4 regions of the Psychrobacter sp. AOP30-A2-5 genome follow, and region 3 is predicted to be linked to each of the others. Evidence: predicted binding sites of a transcription regulator. Region 3 holds the regulator's gene; each other region holds the start of a gene.
What was found. Region 3 encodes PhoB, which activates phosphate uptake and scavenging genes when phosphate is short. Its sites were predicted from a motif close to TGTCATNAANCTGTCATAA; they were not measured.

Region 1 (5,403 bases), on a different contig from region 3:
CGCTCATAGTAACCCAAATCTAAATCAGTCTCTGCACCATCTTCGGTGACGAATACTTCGCCATGCTGGAATGGGCTCATCGTACCTGGATCGACGTTGATGTACGGATCCATCTTGGTCATCGTGACAGTCACGCCACGGGCTTCTAAGACCGCTGCAAGAGAGGCTGCGGTGATACCTTTTCCTAGTGAGGACACTACCCCACCGGTCACAAATATAAACTTGGTCATAGTACTCTGTCGGTAATTGGTAAAGAAGGATTTTACTAAAAATACGTCAAAAAATATAGGGCAAAAGCATAAACTCTTTGAAACATTCAATTTTTAGTACTTAGCTATTATAACGAACTACCCACTCAAATAGGACATAACAAAAAAAACTCACCCCGAAGGATGAGTTTTTATAATCAGATTCTAATGCTTAGATTAGAATAAGTATTCTAGACCACCACCGATAGCTAGTACGTCAGCATCAGCATTGCCAATATCAGCTGAGTTATTACCAGCATAAGCGTGCACAATCATATTGTCTTGATAGAAGTATTTACCACCAACAACGATTTGATCTGAGTCAAAGTTGTTAATGCCATCCAAGTTATCAGTTTTATTATACTGAACATATACAGTTGCTGGGCGAGCAAAGTTAGATAGGCCTAAAGCACCACTAACTACTAGACCTTTTTCTTTCTTAGTAGAATAATCATAGTCAAAATCAGCTACTTGATACAAAGCACCTAGAGTCACAGGAGCTGCCATGTATTTACCTAAATCTACAGTCGCTGTACCACGGATGATATCACCAGCAATATTTTGGTCTTTGTCGTAAGCAACACCAGCAGTGAAGCCAGTACCTTGGTCAAACATTAATGCAGCACCAAAGCCACTATCGCGATCTTTGCTTGATTCAACAAAGCTTTCGTCAGCACTGTACATTACAGAAAGCTGTAATGGAAGACCGTTATACTTTGGAGCCATCCAAATAACTGAGCTATTGATACGTCTACTATCAGCCATATTTAGGCCACCATAGTTTTCGTCTTCTTCAAGCTTATTACCACCTAAGTTATCCCAATAACCATCGTTTACAACAACGTTGTTAATCTTGTCTAAAGTAGATTGGTTTTTACCAGCACGGAACTCACCAAACTGCTTGTTTACAACACCAAGATACGTATCACGATTGCTAAAACCATCGCTATCGCCATCGACACGTGTGCCATACTCTAACTGATAGATAACATCAGTGTTAGCAGTCATGGCTTCAGAGCCTCTTAGACCGATACGTGAAGAATTTGAGTTAATCTGTACTGAGTCAGAATCTCTGTCTGCATTATCGGCACCATTTGGGTAGTCAATTTCAGCATTGACATAATCGGCAGTTACGAATGCTTTACCGTAGATAGTTGGAGCTGCATTGGCTGCAGATACAGATAAGGCAGCAACTGCTGTAGCTAAAAGTAGTTTTTTCATGGGGTATCTCCACTTTACAATTTTAGTAATAAGCTAGCTATGATTAGCTGGTGCTCATAATGGTATCGTCACAAATCCTCAAAGATATAATGTGTAACTGGCTACCGAGATTAGTCAGAAACAAGTGTGGCGAAGTTCTATTACAGTAAGATGAAAAAAACAATGACTTACATAACTGGGATTAAAAAGTAACTGCCATGTAATCTTAGGTCTTTATCGCTCCGTTGCGTAACATCCGTTACCAAACTCATACTTCGAATACAAGCATAACAACTTTGACATAATTTGCAACATTTTTTTTTGCTTTTTAAACCCAGTATTTGTTGAACACCATATCTACTATAGAATATGGGTCATTGTAAAAAAACCCCTATCTGCTCAAATAGATAAAGATATTATTGATTAATATAATTACCAAGAACTTGAAACTAGCGTAATGAATACCTTTTCATTAACAAAAATAAAGCCGTACTTGTTCATTAACAAGTACGGCTAATAAAAAATAATAAATGTGGTTTATGACATACTGACAGTCACAATTGAGATCGGAAAATTGCTACAAGAACAGTAAAAAAGGCGTTTTCACTGCTCTTGTTTCCAGACTATAACCTTAGTCAATGGCTATTACAGACTCCTTATTAAGTATAAAAGCCAACAACAAGCCTCATTTAGTCATGACAGTATCATAATAGAATGTCAAGTATGTCATATTTTAATATTAACCTGCGTAATATTAACAGCCTGCTTTTAGATCAAGGCGTGCCTGATGCAATAATGGCTCAGTATAGCCACTCGGCTGCTCTCGACCTTTAAACACTAAGTCACAGGCCGCTTTGAATGCATAAGAGTGGTCAAAGCTATCTGCCATCGTCTGATAGTCGCTATCGCCTGCATTTTGCTCATCTACCACTTTTGCCATACGCTTCATCGTATCCATCACTTGCTGCTCGCTCACGACATCGTGATGCAACCAGTTGGCAATATGTTGACTTGAGATACGTAAAGTCGCACGGTCTTCCATTAGACCCACATCATTGATATCCGGTACTTTAGAACAACCAACGCCTTGGTTTACCCAACGCACAACATATCCTAAGATGCCCTGAGCATTATTGTCTAGCTCTTGCTGTTTCTCTTCATCAGTCCAATTGGTATTTTTTGCTAAAGGAATGGTCAAAATGTCGTCTAAGCTGGCACGCTCACGTGATTTTAGGCTGTCTTGAACATCAGCAACACTCACTTGATGATAGTGCATGCTGTGCAAGGTTGCCCCTGTTGGTGATGGTACCCATGCGGTACTGGCTCCAGACTTAGGATGTGCAGCTTTGGTGTCCATCATCTCTTTCATCTCGTCAGGCTTCGCCCACATGCCTTTACCAATCTGAGCAACACCTTGTAAACCAGTCTCTAAACCGATATCAACGTTCCACTGCTCGTAGGCTGGCTGCCATGCTTGTGACTTCATCTCACCCTTAGGTACAAATGGGCCTGCATTCATGCTGGTATGCATCTCATCACCAGTACGATCTAAGAAACCTGTGTTGATGAAAATGACACGCTCTTTCGCTTGGCGGATGGCTTCTTTTAAGTTGACCGTCATACGGCGCTCTTCATCCATGATACCGATTTTGATGGTATTACGCTCTAAGCCTAATAAATCTTCTACTGCATTGAATAAATCGTTGGCCATTTTGACTTCTTCAGGGCCATGCATTTTTGGCTTCACGATATACATTGAACCTTTACGTGAATTCGATAGCTCATTTTTACCTTTAAGGTCATTGAGCGTTAATAGTGGCGTAATCAGACCATCCATCAAGCCTTCAAATATTTGTTCTTGACCATCACCCAAGTCGACCAATATTGCAGGGTTTTGCATGAGGTGACCGACGTTACGAATCAGCAATAATGAACGACCTGGCAGGATAAGCTTGCCACCATCTGGGGTGGTGTATTCACGATCTGGATTTTGCTGACGTGTGCGGGTTTTGCCACCTTTTTCAAAGGTTTCTTGCAAGTCACCATTCATGAGACCAAGCCAATTGCGATACACTTCCACTTTTTCTTCTGCATCAACAGCAGCGATTGAGTCTTCACAATCTTGGATCGCCGTAATGGCTGACTCTAGTAGCACATCTTTGATATGAGCAGGATCGTCTTTACCGACTGGATGGTTGGCATCTATTTGAATTTCTGCATGCAAACCGTTGTTTTTTAATAAAATACCCGTTGGGCTTTCTGCATCACCGACGAAACCAACGAATTTTTCGGCATCTTTTAGCTCAGTACTACTATCACCTTGGACAATTTCAAGCTTACCATCGACCACTTTAAAGCCGGTCGCGTCGTTATATGAACCTGACGCCAATGCAAAGTTTTCATCTAGGAATTGTTTGGCATAAGCAACGACAGCAGCGCCACGAGTTGGATTGTAACCACCTTTTGCTTCTTGACCATTTTCGTCACTGATAACGTCAGTACCATATAAAGCATCATACAAGCTGCCCCAACGAGCGTTGGTTGCGTTCAATGCGTAGCGCGCATTACGTACTGGTACGACTAGCTGCGGCCCTGCAATATGAGCAATCTCATCATCGACATTTTCTGTGCTAACTTTAAAATCATCGCCTTCTGGCAACAGATAGCCAATCTCTTGTAAGAATGCTTTGTAAGCAGGATAATCAATGTTGCCGTCTTTGGCAGGATGTTGCAGATGCCACTGGTCAATCTGCGCTTGAATCTTGTCACGAGTTGCAAGCAATGCTTTATTGCGCGGCGTAAACTCCTTAATGACTTTTTCAAAACCTGACCAATAACTATCTGAATCAACACCGACTTTCGGCAGCACTTCGTTTTCAATAAAGTCATACAATTGCTGGTCGATGGCAAGAATGCCTTTTTGAATACGATTGGCGTTAGAAGACTGGCTCATGTTGTTATCCTTATCTGTTCGTGAGGGGTGTGAATACGAAGTTGCTACCGCAATGATTACACATTGTCGGTCTTAGACATCTATTCCAAATTTAGATGAAATACTAAGCAAACCTACTGATATATCATACAAGCTTGTGGTGAATAGCGAATTAACTATTTATGCTATGCTATTAACCTATATTCTTGCCGCATTAGCCATTAGCCATTAGCATGGTCAAAGCATTTATAACGGATGATGGTATCAACCTTGCTTAACGTGCTCAGTGTATGATTTGAGCTCGGTTGCCTTGCACCTACTGTAAACGGCTTCAACTGCATAACATTGGCAAGCATCATCACTGCGACAACACAATATAGCGACACATCAATAGTAAGGCAAAATAGCGCTTAAGCAAAATATCATCCTACTATCAAATAAAGAAATAAACAAGAAAACATCATTCATTAAATAAATACTGGGGTTGTATTATAATGATAACCTATGTGACACAGGCGCTAAGAGGCTTTATTAGTACTCATTGATTAGTACCTGATATCGCATAGACAAACTGTCAGTAATCATTACCTCACGGATTTATGCTTAACTGTTATCTATTTAATATTAGAAAAAGACCTTTTAAACGTTCGATTATGGCAAAAACTATGAATAAAGAAGATATAAGAACCAAGAACAGTAACGACAAAGTTATGAAAGACAGCAATATAGAAGAACCTAGTATAGTAAAAGACGAGATAGATGAGGACGATGTCGATATCGCAAAGCTACGCACCCCGATTAAGGTTGACCTATCTGCTGTTTATAATTTTTTGGGTGCGCGCACAACACAAGCTTGGGTTGATGCGGCGATTGCGAATGTGCCGCTGATCATTCAAGATCATGCCAATTGCGAAAAAAAGGCCGCTGGCACTGCCATGAATCTCATATTCCGCTATGAGTTTTCTTATGATTTGCAGCGTAAATTGGCGCAATTGATACGTGAAGAAATGCTGCATTATGAGC
Region 2 (5,403 bases), on a different contig from region 3:
TTGTTGTAAATCGGCTAAAGAGGCCATGGTCAGTAAACCTGCATAAAAGTAAAGAGGATTAAAAGGTTGCGAATAAAAAGCTCAGGATAAACCGTGTTTTATACTTTTGGTTTTTGTATTTATAGAGCGTGATTACAGCATGTGTCTGAGATTGTGTTCACCTTAAAAGAAAATAAAGCAGAATACAAATGTCAAACTGTTACATAGCAGCGTTATTTACCGAATTGCTGCAATGCTATGATGGCGCTAACACGCTTTCAATCATAGGATGATGACAGTTATGAGCAAAAATAATAAGACGACTGAACCCACCGCACCACAAGCGCTAACTGCACAATTTAGTGAGCAGATTATCGATGAGCGCTTAACTCCCAATCCCCTGAGCCAGTTTTCTATGGACAAAGATGCACTGAGATTGGCACTGGTCACGGCCCAATATGCTCTACGAGCAACGCGGCAACAGACGCCGCCAATCCTCAATAAACCAACAGGGCTATTGGTATTGGTCAATGGTATGGAGCAGGCAGGCAAGGGCACAGCTGTTAAGCAATTGCGCCAATGGGTAGATCCTCGACTACTTAAAGTTGAGGCAACCGTTGGTGATTGTCCCTTAGCGTATCAGCCGATTTGGCAGGCACATATCAAGGCATTACCCCGTCATGGCGATGTGATGGTTTATTTTGGCAACTGGTATGCTGACTTGCTTTATAACGTCATGCGTATGACAACGTCAGACAACGACAAAGCGTTACCGACTGCGCAATGGCAAGCCTATTTACAGCAGCAGCTTATTAAGCTACAAGCATTCGAACAAGACCTAGCTACCAATCAAACCCGACTGCTTAAATGCTGGTTTCATGTCGATATCGAAACATTGCAAGCGCGATTGAATGACGATGAAGCCGATCCGCAGTTTTTATACCAAATTGACTGGAATAGTAAAAAAGTTATCGAAACCTTTAATCAAGTGGCTACCGTTCTGCTACGCCAGCAAGATGATTGGATCATCATTGATGGTGATGACAAGTCAGATGCGGCTGACCACTTTTGCCATGAAGTGCTACAAGCGATGCAAACCGCGCTAATGAATAGTAAAAAAAATACAGTAAAAATCTCTGATAAATCAAAGGCTAAGAAGCAAGCTCAGCAAGCACTCAAATCAGCAAAGTTTGAACCTGTAAAAATTCCTAAATTTTTAAAAGATATCGATGATGCAGAGATTGATAAGTCGGACTATCGTGATGCGTTGGTAGAAAAACAAGTTCGCCTTGCCCAGTTGCTGCGTGCGCGCAAAGGGCGTCATATCGTTTTTGCCTTTGAAGGAATGGACGCTTCTGGCAAAGGTGGCGCGATCAAAAGATTGGTGGCGCCGCTCGACCCACGCGAGTATCAAATTTATAATATCAGTGCGCCAATGCTATATGAGCTGCAACATCCTTATCTATGGCGTTTTTGGACCAAACTTCCGAACGAGCAAACCGACCGTATCAGCCGTATTGCCATTTTTGATCGGACTTGGTATGGGCGCGTTTTGGTTGAGCGCATTGAGGGTTTTGCCACGGATGAGGAATGGCAGCGTGCTTACGATGAAATCAATCGTTTTGAGGCGGATTTAGCCGCGGCGGGGACAATCGTTATCAAATACTGGTTGGCTATCGATAAAAAAGAACAGCTTAAACGTTTTGAGGCACGTCAGGAGACACCGCACAAGCAGTTTAAGCTGACGGACGATGACTGGCGTAACCGTGATAAATGGTCGGATTATGTGCAGTCTGCGGCGGATATGCTGGCACGTACCGATACAGAGTACGCACCGTGGTGCGTCATCGCGACCAATGAGAAGCGTCAAGCACGTTTGGATGTTTTAGATCATGCGATTAAGCAACTATCAGCGGTGTGTGGCAGCTGATATGCGATTGGTCATTATTATATATTTAACGTTAAATAAATTCAGGGAAAGAGAGTATAATGCGGCGTTACAGCAGGATGTTTTCTAACACATATGCTGGCAGTTACAAATCTTGCAATATCATCATGCATTATGCGCTTATATTTAATATAATAGGCGCGTAATAGCTCCTGCTGTGCACTAAACTCACTGAGTGAGTAGCGTGTTTTATCCTTTGACACAGACATTTTAATCACTCTGGTTAATAAGTTTGGTAAAGGTTCTTACAATAGCAGTTATTAGCATCAAAATTATTACTACGACATCTCTAAGCCGCAAGCTGCTGTAATCAGACGATTTGGCAATATTCCTTGCGGCTTTGTGACATATTGAGTGATGTGTTTTACCTTATTTACTATCTTTACGTACAATAAAATACGAGTAAATATAAGGTAAGCGCTAGGGTAAAGCACCAAGATAGCAGTAAGAAAAACCGTTTTTAGCAAGCATATTGCGCGTTTCATATACGTTATATTAATGTCAGAAGCTATCACGAGCATTATTAATAGCCGCGCAATGTCATCAACCGCCTATAATTTCAATCAGCTTACGCAGGACGTATCAACGTATGGGTATTAGCAACAGTTCTACAGAGCCAGTCAAATCAGTCGGTTCTATGAGAATAAATCTATTTTTTGCCATTTTACTGATTGCGATGACCGCCTACTTTTTGTGGTGGGGTCTAGATTACACGATGCGTCAACAGACGACGCTATTTATTGTGGCCACCGCTTTTGGTGTCTTTATGGCATTCAATATTGGTGGTAACGATGTCGCCAACTCCTTTGGTACCTCAGTAGGTGCAGGGACGTTGACTATCCCGCAAGCGCTGGGTATCGCAGCGATATTTGAAGTGTCCGGAGCCGTACTGGCAGGTGGTGAAGTCACCGATACCATTCGAAGCGGCATTGTCGATTTAGATGGTCTTTCAGTAACGCCCAACCAATTCATTTATGTCATGCTGTCAGCGCTCATCGCTGCCGCATTTTGGCTATTATTTGCCACCAAAAAGGGTCTGCCCGTTTCGACCACGCACGCTATTATTGGCGGCGTTGTTGGTAGCTCTATTGTATTAGGTATCACGTTAGGTGGTACTGAAATGGCATTATCAACGGTGAATTGGAGTACGATTGGCACCATCGCGATTTCTTGGGTATTATCACCGCTATTGGGCGGCGTTTTGTCCTATGTATTATATGGACAGATTAAGAAAAACATCATTGAATATAATGATAGAACAGAGGCGCACATTGCGACTTTGAAAGGCGACAAAAAAACCTTAAAACAAAACCACAAAGAGTTTTTGGACGGTTTAACAGAATCAGAACAGTTGGCTTATACGTCAGCGATGTTACGTGATCAAGAAATCTACAAAGATGACGATTGCGATGTTGAAGATTTAGAGACTGACTACTATAAACAGCTTTATGAGATTGAAAATGAACGCAGCAACCTTGATACGCTAAAAGCGTTGAAGCAATGGGTTCCTATCATTGCGGCTGCAGGCGGCGCGGTCATGGCCTCTTTGGTCATCTTTAAGGGTCTAAAGAATGTCAATAATGGCATGACGACGCTGCAAGGCTTTTTAATCATGGGTATGATCGCGGCGCTGGTGTGGCTTGCGACCTTTATCTATACCAAGAGTATCCGCGGTAAACATAAAGAAGATTTGACCAAAGCGACGTTTATTATGTTTAGCTGGATGCAAGTCTTTACCGCCTCTGCTTTTGCCTTTAGCCATGGCTCAAACGATATTGCCAATGCAGTCGGTCCTTTTGCTGCGATTATGGATGTTATCCGTACCAATAGCATTGCAACTGAAGCCGCTGTACCGCCTGCGGTTATGCTGACCTTTGGTGTTGCGCTTATCGTTGGTCTTTGGTTCATCGGCAAAGAAGTCATTCAAACGGTTGGTACCAACTTGGCAAAAATGCATCCCGCTTCTGGTTTTTCAGCTGAATTGGCTGCGGCTGCAGTGGTAATGGGCGCGTCAACCATGGGTCTGCCCGTATCGAGCACGCATACCTTGGTCGGTGCAGTACTTGGCATCGGTATTGTCAATAGAGACACCAATTGGGCGTTGATGAAACCTATCGGTTTGGCATGGATCATTACTCTTCCTGCAGCAGCGGCAATGTCTGCAATCAGTTATATCATTTTGGTCAATGTTTTTTAAAATGTACGCTTATTAAGTCTTATTTAACGTTATTTATAAGCACGTTTCCAAATAAAAAACGCTTATCAGCATCACGCCGATAAGCGTTTTTTTTATGTCAAATTAAGGTTTATTCGGTACCAAATTGTTTGCGCTTTTTGGCAAAGAAGCGATCTAAGCGGTCCATGGCATCCTCTAAATCATGTAGGTTTGGCAAAAATACCAAGCGGAAATGATCGGGCTTATCCCAGTTAAAGCCTGTTCCTTGCACCATTAAGACATTTTCTTCAACAAGCAAATCCATCATAAATGCCATATCATCTTCGATAGGGTAAATATCAGGATCCATCTTTGGAAAGCAATAAAACGCGCCTTGTGGCATGGTACAAGAGATACCTTTGATCGCATTAAGCCGTGACACAGCCATTTCACGCTGCTTATATAAGCGCCCACGCTCTGACGTGAGCTCTTTCATGCTTTGATAGCCACCCATTGCCGTTTGGATGGCATACTGACCTTGGACGTTGGAACACAAGCGCATAGACGCTAACATGTCCAAGCCTTCGATAAAGTCAGTGGCATGGTGCTTTTTGCCAGACACCATCATCCAACCTGCACGGAATCCCGCGATACGATGCGATTTAGATAAGCCATTGTATGAGAGCACTAGCACATCATCAGTCAAGGTGCTCATTGGGGTGTGTACCATATCATCATAAAGAATACGATCATAAATTTCATCGGCCATAATAATTAAATCATGCGCTTTAGCGACCTCAATAATTTGTTTCAGTAATTCATCACTATAAAGTGAACCTGTTGGATTATTAGGGTTAATCACCACGATACCTTTGGTTTTAGAGGTGATTTTAGATTTAATATCTTCGATATCAGGATGCCAATTATCGTCTTCATTACAGCGATAATGTACCGCTGTGCCGCCAGCTAAATTCGCCGCTGCCGTCCAAAGCGGGTAGTCTGGCATTGGGATAAGCACTTCGTCACCATCATTCATCAAAGCCTGCATGGTCATTACAATCAGCTCAGAAACTCCGTTGCCCAAATAGACGTCACGGACATCAACTGCCGATAGCAACCCTTTTGATTGGTAGTACTGTAGGACGGCTTTACGCGCTGAAAAAATCCCTTGCGAGTCGGAATAGCCGGTCGCGTCTGGTAGGTTCATCGCCACATCGCGCAAAATCTCATGCGGGGCTTCTAAACCAAAGGGGGCTGGGTTACCGACATTCAGCTTTAATATACGTTTGCCTTCTGCTTCCATCTTATTGGCTGTTTGTAA
Region 3 (5,403 bases):
ATTTGGGAAGAGCAGGAGACGGGTAGTAGTAAAGAAACCCAGCTGCTCAGAGTGGTTGACCGCTTATTGCCTTTTTTACTTAATTTAAATACCAATGGAAAAACGTGGATTGATGCTAACGTCACGCGTTCGCAAGTGACTGCGGCACTTGCTTTTATCAAAGACAGCTTTCCTCCCATTCATGATTGGCTATCAAAAAATATCGACTATGCGACCCAGCAAGGATGGTTGGTTGATGCTTAAGTAAAGCCATCATTTTGCCGTTTACATGTTTGCAAATATTCATCTTTTTCAACTATTAAAGCATTTAGAATTAGCTAAATGAGCGATTAAGTACATTATATAGAGAGATTGTTAAATGAGAGTCACTGGCACTTATAAGGTTTTTGCTAAATCGCTCGTCTTTGTTAGCCTATTAACTTTGGCGCAACTAACGCAGGCCGCCGCACCTATTAGTAATGGTGATAAACTGGCGCACGATGCAAAAAAACAGATAGGTATTACCACCAGCTATGATCCTGCTTACCGCAAGTTGGATTTTCCGCGTGGTGATGTACCGATAGAAACTGGCGTCTGTACCGATGTTATCGTCCGTGCTTATCGCTTGCAAAATATAGATCTACAGCAATTAGTCAACCATGATATGAAGTCAAATTGGTCGGCTTATCCAAAGACTTGGGGGCTGAAATCAACCGATAAGAATATCGATCATCGCCGAGTGCCCAATCTTGAAGTGTTTTTTGCGCGTCACGCAAAGACATTATCGACGACTGATAAAGACAGTTTTCAAGCAGGGGATGTGGTGACGTGGCGATTACCGAATGGTAATTTGCCGCATACAGGTATCGTCTCCGATAAAGTCGCTGCGGATGGTATACCGCTGATTATTCACAATATCGGACGCGGTACGCAAGAAGAAAACATCTTATTTGCTTATCCTATTCTCAAACACTTTCGTTATTAACTACTTTCATTATTAACTAGGGTGTGTCATCAATTAGATTGTGAGGCTTAAAATGAGAAAAATTGTAGATAAACAAGGAAGAAATTGCCGTTAATATGAACATATTGACAAAATTTCTGACGATATTTAGCAAAATTTAGCTATTTTAAGACCACTAAATGTATTCATGTGCTAATTGATGACACGCCCTAATATGTTGCGATAAGATAATTACCCATAATAAAAAGCTCAGTTCAACATAGATTAGGATGCTGAACTGAGCTTTTTTGAGTCGTTAAATCACTTGCCTATGGAGTGTTAGCGACACCCAGTAGCTGTCCCATTTTTACCACACTATCGGCTTTCATACTGTCTTGCCAATCTGCTTTTGCTCCTTTTGGTAGAATGACAATTGCGGTTGAGCCTAAATAAAAACGACCCAGCTCATCGCCTTTTTCAAAGCTCATATTGTGCTCAGCTTCTTGAATATCATCAGTGCGGGCAATTTTGCCAGTCGCCACTGTTTCGATACCAGCGACAATCATCGCCCCAACCATCACCACCGCTGCTTTGCCATATGCTGTATCAAACAGACAAACCAAGCGTTCATTACGCGCAAATAAGTCTGGCACGTTCGCCGCCGTAGTATTGTTGACCGAAAACAGCGTACCCGGTACATAACGGGTTTTGGTCAGAGTGCCAGCGAAGGGCATATGTACACGGTGATAGTTACTAGGGGCAAGATAAACCGTCGCAAAACTCCCATCCGCAAAATAGCGGCCATCTTCACTGTCAGCAAGCAGTTGACCAACGTCATAATAGTGACCTTTTGCTTGGAGCAATTTATGGTCGTCAATTTGACCCAACTGCGAGATAATACCATCGGCAGGACTGACGATACCATGAGGCGTCATGTCGATAGGGCGCGCGTCTTCTTTTAGCTCACGAGTAAAAAAGTCATTAAAGCTCTCATAGGCGTTGAGACTTTGGCGCTCATACTCGTCCAAGCTGACGTTGTAGGCTTTGGCAAAGCTACGGATAAACGTGCGTTTGACATAAGGATGGCGGCTAGCGGCTAGGCGCCCAGCAACTTTACTCAGTTGCTGCTGCGGGACAAGCTGTTGTAAAGTAGTGAATACATTCATAATGAGGCTACCAAAATAGGGTGTAATGTAATAATTAATAAGCAAGAGAATGGCCGTATTTTATCATGGACGGCGTATTATTGTATGGGCATAATTGGTAAGGAATCTATAAATGAAAGCACTTATACAGCGCGTACGCCATGCTAGTGTCACCGTCGATGCGCAGTGTGTTGGTACGATTGAGCAAGGCATATTGGCTTATATTGGTTTAGGGCCTGATGACGACATAACAAGCGCACAGCGAATGGTGGATAAAATCCTCACCTATCGTATTTTTGACAATGATGATGATCCTGCCAAGTACGGCAAACTGGATAAAAATGTCCAGCAAGTTGGTGGCGGACTGTTATTGGTATCACAGTTTACGCTAATGGCAAAAACAGACAAGGGTCGTCGCCCTGACTTTGGTGGTGCGATGGCACCTGATGCGGCGCAAGCGTTGTTTGCGCAATTGGTCGCTTATGCCAACACGCAATATCCAAACGTGGCAACTGGTCAATTTGGTGCCAATATGCAAGTGTCGAGCGTCAATGATGGGCCATTGAATTTCTTGTTAGAAGTAAATTGAGTAAACCAAGCATTAGCCGTCACGAGACTTATGAACCGCTTAAAAGTCGAATGTCATTAAACTGTCATAATTACCCCGTTTAATAGGGAGCAGCAGGCGAGCATTTATCGCCTTTTTTGTCAGCTAAATGTTGTCCTCTAACACTGAGAATGCCGTATGTATAATGAGCAAATTTTGATTGTTGAAGATGAACCTGCGATTCGTGAAATGATCGTCATGACGCTAGAGATGGCGGGATTTGATAGTCTGCAGGCAGCGGATGTATCTGAGGCGCACCAACAAGTGGTCGATCACCGCCCTGCGCTGATTTTGCTAGATTGGATGCTGCCCGGTGATAAAAGTGGCATTGATTTTTGCCGATTGCTCAAAAACGATGAGCTACTCGCTGAGATACCAGTCATTATGTTGACAGCTAAAAGTGAAGAGGACAGCAAGGTGCATGGCCTTGATGCTGGTGCTGATGATTATATGACCAAGCCTTTTTCGACACGTGAGTTGATATCCAGAATCAAAGCAGTATTGCGGCGTAGTAACGCGCTCAATAGTGATAAACCTATCGAAATCGGCAATTTGAGCCTTGATCCCAAAAGTCAGCGAGTGACAGCGGCTGGTAAAGTGGTTGATGTCGGGCCTACGGAATATCGATTATTGGCATTTTTTATGAGTCATCCAGAGCGTGCCTATACGCGGACGCAGCTGCTAGACCAAGTATGGGGCGGTAATGTATATATCGAAGATAGAACCATTGATGTGCATATCAAACGTTTGCGGACATTATTACGACCGCATCAATGTGATACGTTGATACAGACAGTGCGTGGGACAGGCTATCGATTTTCTAGCTTTATTGAACCAATTTAACTGACGGTTTTTATTCGCTATAAAAGCAGTATGTTAATCGCAGCACAGTGAAAAACGGCGAATAGTGATAAGGATGATGGATGAACACCCTAATATCGGCTCAAGGCGACCAACAAAATAAGTCACTGCTAGCAACTCAGCAGAATACAACGGATCAACTCAAAAAAATTAGAAGCGCACTACGTGCATTGCGTGATGCGGTGGTTTTGCTCAATGACGATGATGGGCTTGAATGGTGGAATCAGGCCGCCGAAGATTTAATGTTGTTACAGTTGTCAGATAAAGGTAAGTGCATTTTTGACTTTATTAGTGCGCCTGAATTTCGTCAGTATTATCAGGCGACGACCAACCCTAACGATGGTGCTCAGGATGGTGTGCACATTGTCTCGTGGCGCGCGCCCAAGCGTTATCTGAAATGTGAGCTCACGCCTTTTGGTGATGAGAAGCTGCTTATCATTTATGATGTGACGCGCTTGCATCATTTGGAGGAGATGCGCCGCGACTTTGTGGCGAATGTCTCGCATGAGTTACGCACACCATTGACCGTCATGATGGGCTATCTAGAAAATTTTTCGGATCAGCCAGATATGCCGCCGCATTGGAAGCGCGGGTTTGAGCTGATGAGCCAACAGACTGCGCGTATGAATAGAATTGTGAATGACTTATTGCTGTTATCTCGCATCGAAATCGAAGAAACCCATGAGCTCAGTTATATTGATATGACCAAGCTGCTGACCCATGTTTATGATGATGCGCAAGCGTACAATCAAGAGTATGGGCATACCATTCACTTGCAGATAGATACTTATGACGGACTGTATGGCTCAGAGATGTATCTAAATAGCGCGCTTTCTAATCTGGTGATTAATGCCATCAAATACACGCCCAAGGGCGGTAATATCGCCATTAGTTGGACAAAAACGTCAGAAGGTTGCCGATTTGCCGTCGAAGACAACGGTATTGGTATTGCACCTGAGCATATCGCACGGTTGACGGAGCGTTTTTATCGTATTGATAAAGGTCGTAGTCGGGCGACTGGCGGCACAGGGCTAGGTTTGGCAATCGTTAAACACGTTTTATATCAGCATGAGGCTAACTTACAAATTGAATCAGTAGAAGGGGTAGGCTCGACGTTCAGTATGGTATTTCCAGCTGCCCACATTAGATCAGCTGCGGTACCCTAATCTTTTTGTAAAAGTGGATAGGGGTTCACTGCACTGCCGCTGATATAAATACCGTAATGTACATGTGGCGGCGTACCTTTTGCATTGCCACTGTCGCCGACGTAGCCGATGATATCGCCGGCATTAACCCAGTCGTTTGGACTAATATCTGCATAATCTTCTAAATGCGCATAATAATGCCCTGCGCTGCCTGGTCCAACCACCACCACCACACGACCGCCTAACGTATTTTCACCAACTTTGCTGACGATGCCTTGTGTCGTGGCTCGTATTGGTGTGCCTCGTGCGGCAAAGATATCGATACCTTCATGACTGCGACCTTGACTGCGTGCAGCGCCCCATGTATCTGTTAGATGTTGCTCTGGAAGTGGACTGGGTAAGCTGTTTTCCGTCGGTAGTTCCTGCTGTAATAAACTGAGCTGTTGCCATTTTGCCATCACAAATGACTGAGTTTGTTGGCTGATACTGGGTAAGAGCCTATCAAATACAAATAATAGCATCAACAATACAGCCGCTTTAATAAGCACACTGAGTACACGATTTAAAAAGGTTGGCTTTTTCTTTGGCTTTAATTGTGGATTACTGTCATCTGCTGGCATCTATCTCTCTTCAGTTTTTTAAATGGACTTCAATTGATATTATATAAGTGAAGTTATCTATTCTTTGTATGCCATTGTTATCTCTAGTTTTTATCCCCATAAA
Region 4 (5,403 bases), on a different contig from region 3:
TGTAATTTAATCTCTAGTAACTCTGATAATTGCTCAAGCTCGGCGACGGTATAACTGGGCTTACGATCAGGGTCTGGCTTATCCAAAATAGAAATCTCTGGAATAGGCGTTAGGCTACTGCGATAGGCAGCTGTTTGCATCGAGCGTGATTTTTGACTGAAGGCGGCATCATCACTAATATCTGGCATAACGGGCGCATTGACATCCTCAGCGCTGTCATCCTCTGGCATCATGTCAGTGATATGATTGCTACTATCGCCCTCAGGTACCGCAAAACTTACCGTTGGTTTAGGCACAACTATTGGTTCAATAGCTGATGCTGTGACGCGGGTTTCTACCGTAGGCGGCAGTTTAGGATTAGACGGCGGCGTATTGGTCGGCGTCATATCAGCAACTGGTTCAACCACGTCTACTGCTTTGGCGATACTCGCTTCATTAGATATAGAAGAAGTCTCGAAATCCTCTGACAGTTCAGGCTCTTCATCAAACCATTTATCAGTAAAGTCGTTCATTTCGCTATTAGATGAGTCTGTCGCAGGCGCGGTGACTGCTGCTTGTCTGGGCAGCTCAGTCATATTGGCTGCTTGCACTGTTCCTGTAGGTTGCCCTGTTTCTACAGACTGCATAGCTGTAGGTGTTGATACATCCGCATGCTCTGCCAACCATGCATCGGCAAGTATATCAACGGCCTCCACTTTATCCTCTAACTCGAACGATTTAGGCTCATTATCCGTTTCGTCAGCCGTCTCACCGTATACCAGCTCATTTATTGATGGCTGAGCTGTTGACGGCAAGTTCTCTGTTGGTTGAGCTTCGGACATCTCTACGGCTGATATCGCTGTAGAGTCTAGCACCGCTGTCTCTAACGACTCAGTATTGCTATCAGCATATACAGAAGTAGTAGCGGCAGATACAGAAGTAGTAGCAGCTGAATCAGAAGTGTTCATATCATTAGCGTGATAAGCCATTTGTTCGCTGGCTAACAAGTCATCGACAGTATTGGCGTCATTCCAAGCAAAGCTTGGCTCAACTTTACGGATAGCAGTCATGGCAGGACTTGACGGCGTCGATGTATTCGTATGACTCGCAAGATTTTGAACAGTACTGCTAGGTGTTTCTACTGAGACAGGAACAGGCTCACTATTCTCACGACTAGATTTAGCAGCTGAATTAGGCATCGCCGCTTGTGTTGCGGCAACTACAGAAGCTTTAACGCTCTCAGCCAACCCTGACGTTGCCAAGAACTCTGACAACACATTGCTGAACCGACCACTGTTGTCTACGGCTTGAGCATTGCCAGCAACTTGTAACTCAAGTGGTAACTGCTCGTGATCGGCTGCGTCTTTTTTCTCGTTACTGTTGGCTGTGTTTTCATTATTTTGCTTGGCATTAATGTTTTCTGGCGTGGTTGACACGCTATCGTGCATCTTACCCTGACGCTTCACCCCTGAGCCAAGCCACGATAGCGCCTTAACCTTCTCATAAATCGCTAGCCAATGAATATTAAAGGCAAAAGTTGCGGTAATAATGACGAATGCCGTCAAGAAAATCACACTCCCCCACTGCGATAAAAGCTGTGCCAAACGCGCCTGTAATTCAAACCCAATAATGCCACCAGCCACGCTTTCCAGCCCTAGCGTTCCTGGATTGGTCAATTGCTGTACTAACGCCACCAATTGTGCAAACAAAGCGCTGGCACTTAATAATAAAAATACATAAGCAACCACTCGCATCAGCCAAAACGTTGGCTTGTTGTCCCACCAAATAAGGATAGACTCATAAACCACAAACGCCAGCAGCCACCATGCACCAAAACCAAAGAAGCTGTAAAGCAAGTCAGATAACCAAGCACCCGATTCGCCGCCTACATTATTAATCGTGGTCATATCGCTACTGATATGCGACCAACTAGGATCGTTACTGGTATATGTCATCAAAATGACAAATAGATAAACGGCCAGTATTAACCCAAGGAGGGTAAATATTCCCTTTTTTAAATACTCAATAAGCGGTGCTGATATCACGTAAGATCTGCCTTGTTATTAATACTAAATGGTTGCCAATGCATGACTAAGCCTAATCATGCTGACATAAAGCGCTGATAAAGGGTTTGATATAAAGTGCTGATACAAACGCACTTAGCGAAGTGTACAGAAAACATTGTCTATTATAAAAGCGATATACAACAGCCTTCTTTTTGCCTTTGGCACACTTGGCATAACTTCTTATAATAACAAATACATAGGGATAGTGGCGACCGTCTTACAAAGAAAGCGTGCAATAAAATCAGTCTGTATACGGTTTAGATAAAAATCATACGGTTTAAACAAAAACCTATGTCACTTGCAAAATATAACGACCAGAACAAGGACAGTCATATTAGACAAGACCTATAAAATACCAGCGGTTTCTAACCATAATATTTCAAGAGAAATATACTTTGATTGTAATCATACCTGTGTTTGTTTTAGCAAACTTGTACTTTTCGTCCAATGCCCTTATGTTATTATCACGCAGCGATTAGAAAATCCCATTAGCATCAATTTTGAAGACTGTTTTTTATTATATTGCTCACTCGTATTTTTAACATTTATATTTAGCAAGGAACAACTCATGGCAACTGACAATACCGCTCCACGTCACGAAAAACTCATTATCCTAGGCTCAGGCCCTGCTGGTTATGCAGCGGCTGTGTATGCAGCACGTGCCAACCTGAAACCTGTCATGGTAACTGGCATGGAGGTCGGTGGACAATTAACGACCACTACCGAAGTCGATAACTGGCCGGGCGATGCGCATGATTTAACGGGTCCTGCATTGATGGATCGTATGAAAGCCCATGCCGAGCGCTTTGGTACTGAATTGGTTTATGACCATATCAATGAAGTCAATTTAAACGTGCGACCTTTTGAGCTGACGGGTAATAACGGTAGCTACACTTGTGATGCGCTTATTATCTCGACTGGCGCATCAGCACAATATTTAGGACTGGAATCAGAAACTAAATTCCGTGGCCTAGGCGTATCAGCGTGTGCAACTTGTGATGGTTTCTTTTATAAAGATCAAAAAGTTGCTGTCATCGGTGGTGGTAATACTGCTGTTGAAGAAGCCCTATATTTATCTAACATTGCCGCTGAAGTGACCTTGGTGCATCGCCGTGATAGCTTACGCTCCGAAAAAATCCTCCAAGATAAACTGTTTGAAAAGGTCAAAAACGGTAATATTAAAATCGAGTGGAATCATAAAGTCAAAGAAGTCGTCGGCGATGACATGGGCGTCAATGGCGTAATCATCGAATCTATGATTGATGGCAGCACTAAACAATTAGACGTGTTCGGCATGTTTGTCGCGATTGGTCATAAGCCGAATACAGACTTATTTAAAGGTCAGCTGGATATGAAAGACGGCTATCTTATTGTCAAAAGCGGCTTAGACGGCAATGCCACACAAACCAGCATCGAAGGTGTATTTGCCGCAGGTGATGTCGCAGATCATGTCTATCGTCAAGCAATCACTTCTGCTGGTACGGGCTGTATGGCCGCGCTAGATGCTGAAAAATACTTGGATGCGATTGGCGAAGCCACAGCCGCTGACCATACTTATGCGTCAACATTGACTGCTGATAAAGAAGCCTAAATGGGTAATTTCTCTCAATATAACAATGAGCACATCACGCCTGAGACCTTAAAAAGTCTTGGGCGTTATGACTTTCCTGACCCTTTGATGGTTGATTCTGACGGCATTGGCATCGTCGCTGTCGGAGGAGATTTGGCACCCGAAACATTGATTTCTGCTTACGCGCAGGGTCTGTTTCCTTGGTTTAATGAAGATGAGCCAATTGCATGGTGGAGCCCTGAACCGCGCTGTGTGATGGTGCCAACCAATTATAAGCCAAGCAAGTCGCTGCGTAAGCAAGCCATCCGCGAGCGTTGGCAATTAACCCTGAATCAAGCTTTTGATAACGTTATTCATGCCTGTAGTTTACCGCGCAGTGATCGCCTCAATAATGAACAGCCCGAGGGCGAACATACTTGGATTCATGATGAAATGATTGAGGCTTATACCGAACTGCATGCACAAGGATTTGCACATAGCATTGAAGTTTGGAATGATAAAGGGCAACTCATTGGCGGGCTTTATGGTCTAAAAGTAGGTAGCATTTACTTTGGCGAATCGATGTTTCATATCGCCTCTAACGCCTCAAAGTTCGCATTTTGGGGTCTAATGCGCTTATGTGAACAAAGCCATGTGGCGCTAGTTGACTGTCAGCTACCAAATGAGCATTTGATGAGCTTGGGTGCAACCACGCTACCGCGTGCTGACTTTTTGACTCAATTAGATCTCTTAACGGCTAATAGCACTGCCAAATGGCAAAATAATTCTCATAAACCACTCGCCGTATCGTTACTTGATACCATAGAACCTTGGCAGCTTATCTTAAAATAAATACGATGACGAAGTGATTGATAGCTTATGTCTGTTTGTTAATCGCTACTTTATTAACTCGTACCTTATCAACTGCTACCTACCAACGAGGTTATCATGGCACCCGACACATCGTTCTTACTGATTGGAACACTGGCAACAAAAGCTCAAACAACCAAAGACACCGTTCGTCATTATGACCAACTGGGCTTGCTAAAATCTCGTAAGCGTCAGGCAGGCTCCCGTTTATATACCGAGTTTCATCCAGAATGTATCGAACGTATTGAGCTAATCAAAAGTGCGCAAGCGATTGGCTTTACACTCACTGAAATCAGAGACAGCTTGAATGATTATTACGATGGTCAATTGGATGTTGATTTACAACTGATGCTTACTCAGCAAAAATTGGCGCAAATACAAAAACAGCAAGCCAATATCAGCCTCATGGTAGAGCTATTAAGCGAACGTATCGATGTTCTTGAGCGTATGAAAGTAGATAATGACTATAAACTCAATATTGAAATCTGCAAAAAGAAAATACCCACTCAATAATAATAAAAGTGCCGACCCATCTACTATTCTGCGGGTTTATTTGGTTCTATTCGATGCCATTCATTATTCTCGGACGTAAAGACGCTGCATAATCAGTGCGTCAATAGCTGGTTGATGTGGAGTTTGGTAATACCCTTTACGCTTATGAATTAGAGCAAATTCTTGTTGCTCATATAAGGCTATCGCAGGCGCATTATCTGAGCGCACTTCTAATAAAAGGCTCTCCACCTGATGCGTTCTCAATTCTGTATTCAATCTGGCAAAAATTTGTGAGGCAATACCTTGACGTTGATAATCAGGATGGGTGCCAATACGTAAAATCTCCGCTTGTTCAAAAATCACTTGATATAGACAATAGCCTGTCACAGTATTATTAATACTATTGTTTTTTTGCTCATAAACGATCAGCAGATGCATGCTATCTTG

Region 1: a site for PhoB is predicted at 1,607-1,625, ahead of ACT3S4_RS02165 (porin). Genes of this name have one in related genera too.
Region 2: a site for PhoB is predicted at 2,466-2,484, ahead of ACT3S4_RS01280 (inorganic phosphate transporter). Genes of this name have one in related genera too.
Region 4: a site for PhoB is predicted at 2,087-2,105, ahead of ACT3S4_RS07455 (DNA translocase FtsK). Genes of this name have one in related genera too.

What each region holds. Positions count from the first base shown of each region.
Region 1 is NZ_JBQSXK010000001.1:513,100-518,502, forward strand. Features, by position in the region: gene ACT3S4_RS02160 (CTP synthase) at 1-230, opposite strand, end outside; gene ACT3S4_RS02165 (porin) at 426-1,469, opposite strand; gene ACT3S4_RS02170 (malate synthase G) at 2,203-4,401, opposite strand; gene ACT3S4_RS02175 (tRNA-(ms[2]io[6]A)-hydroxylase) at 5,091-5,403, shown strand, end outside.
Region 2 is NZ_JBQSXK010000001.1:308,807-314,209, reverse strand. Features, by position in the region: gene ACT3S4_RS01290 (FFLEELY motif protein) at 1-27, opposite strand, end outside; gene ACT3S4_RS01285 (ATPase) at 281-1,909, shown strand; gene ACT3S4_RS01280 (inorganic phosphate transporter) at 2,517-4,124, shown strand; gene ACT3S4_RS01275 (aminotransferase class I/II-fold pyridoxal phosphate-dependent enzyme) at 4,234-5,403, opposite strand, start outside.
Region 3 is NZ_JBQSXK010000022.1:2,915-8,317, forward strand. Features, by position in the region: gene ACT3S4_RS12385 (HD domain-containing protein) at 1-243, shown strand, start outside; gene ACT3S4_RS12390 (DUF1287 domain-containing protein) at 359-964, shown strand; gene asd (archaetidylserine decarboxylase) at 1,252-2,088, opposite strand; gene dtd (D-aminoacyl-tRNA deacylase) at 2,201-2,656, shown strand; gene phoB (phosphate regulon transcriptional regulator PhoB) at 2,813-3,517, shown strand; gene phoR (phosphate regulon sensor histidine kinase PhoR) at 3,598-4,701, shown strand; gene ACT3S4_RS12415 (M23 family metallopeptidase) at 4,698-5,300, opposite strand.
Region 4 is NZ_JBQSXK010000008.1:619-6,021, reverse strand. Features, by position in the region: gene ACT3S4_RS07455 (DNA translocase FtsK) at 1-2,024, opposite strand, end outside; gene trxB (thioredoxin-disulfide reductase) at 2,614-3,636, shown strand; gene aat (leucyl/phenylalanyl-tRNA--protein transferase) at 3,637-4,446, shown strand; gene ACT3S4_RS07440 (MerR family transcriptional regulator) at 4,543-4,977, shown strand; gene rimI (ribosomal protein S18-alanine N-acetyltransferase) at 5,041-5,403, opposite strand, start outside.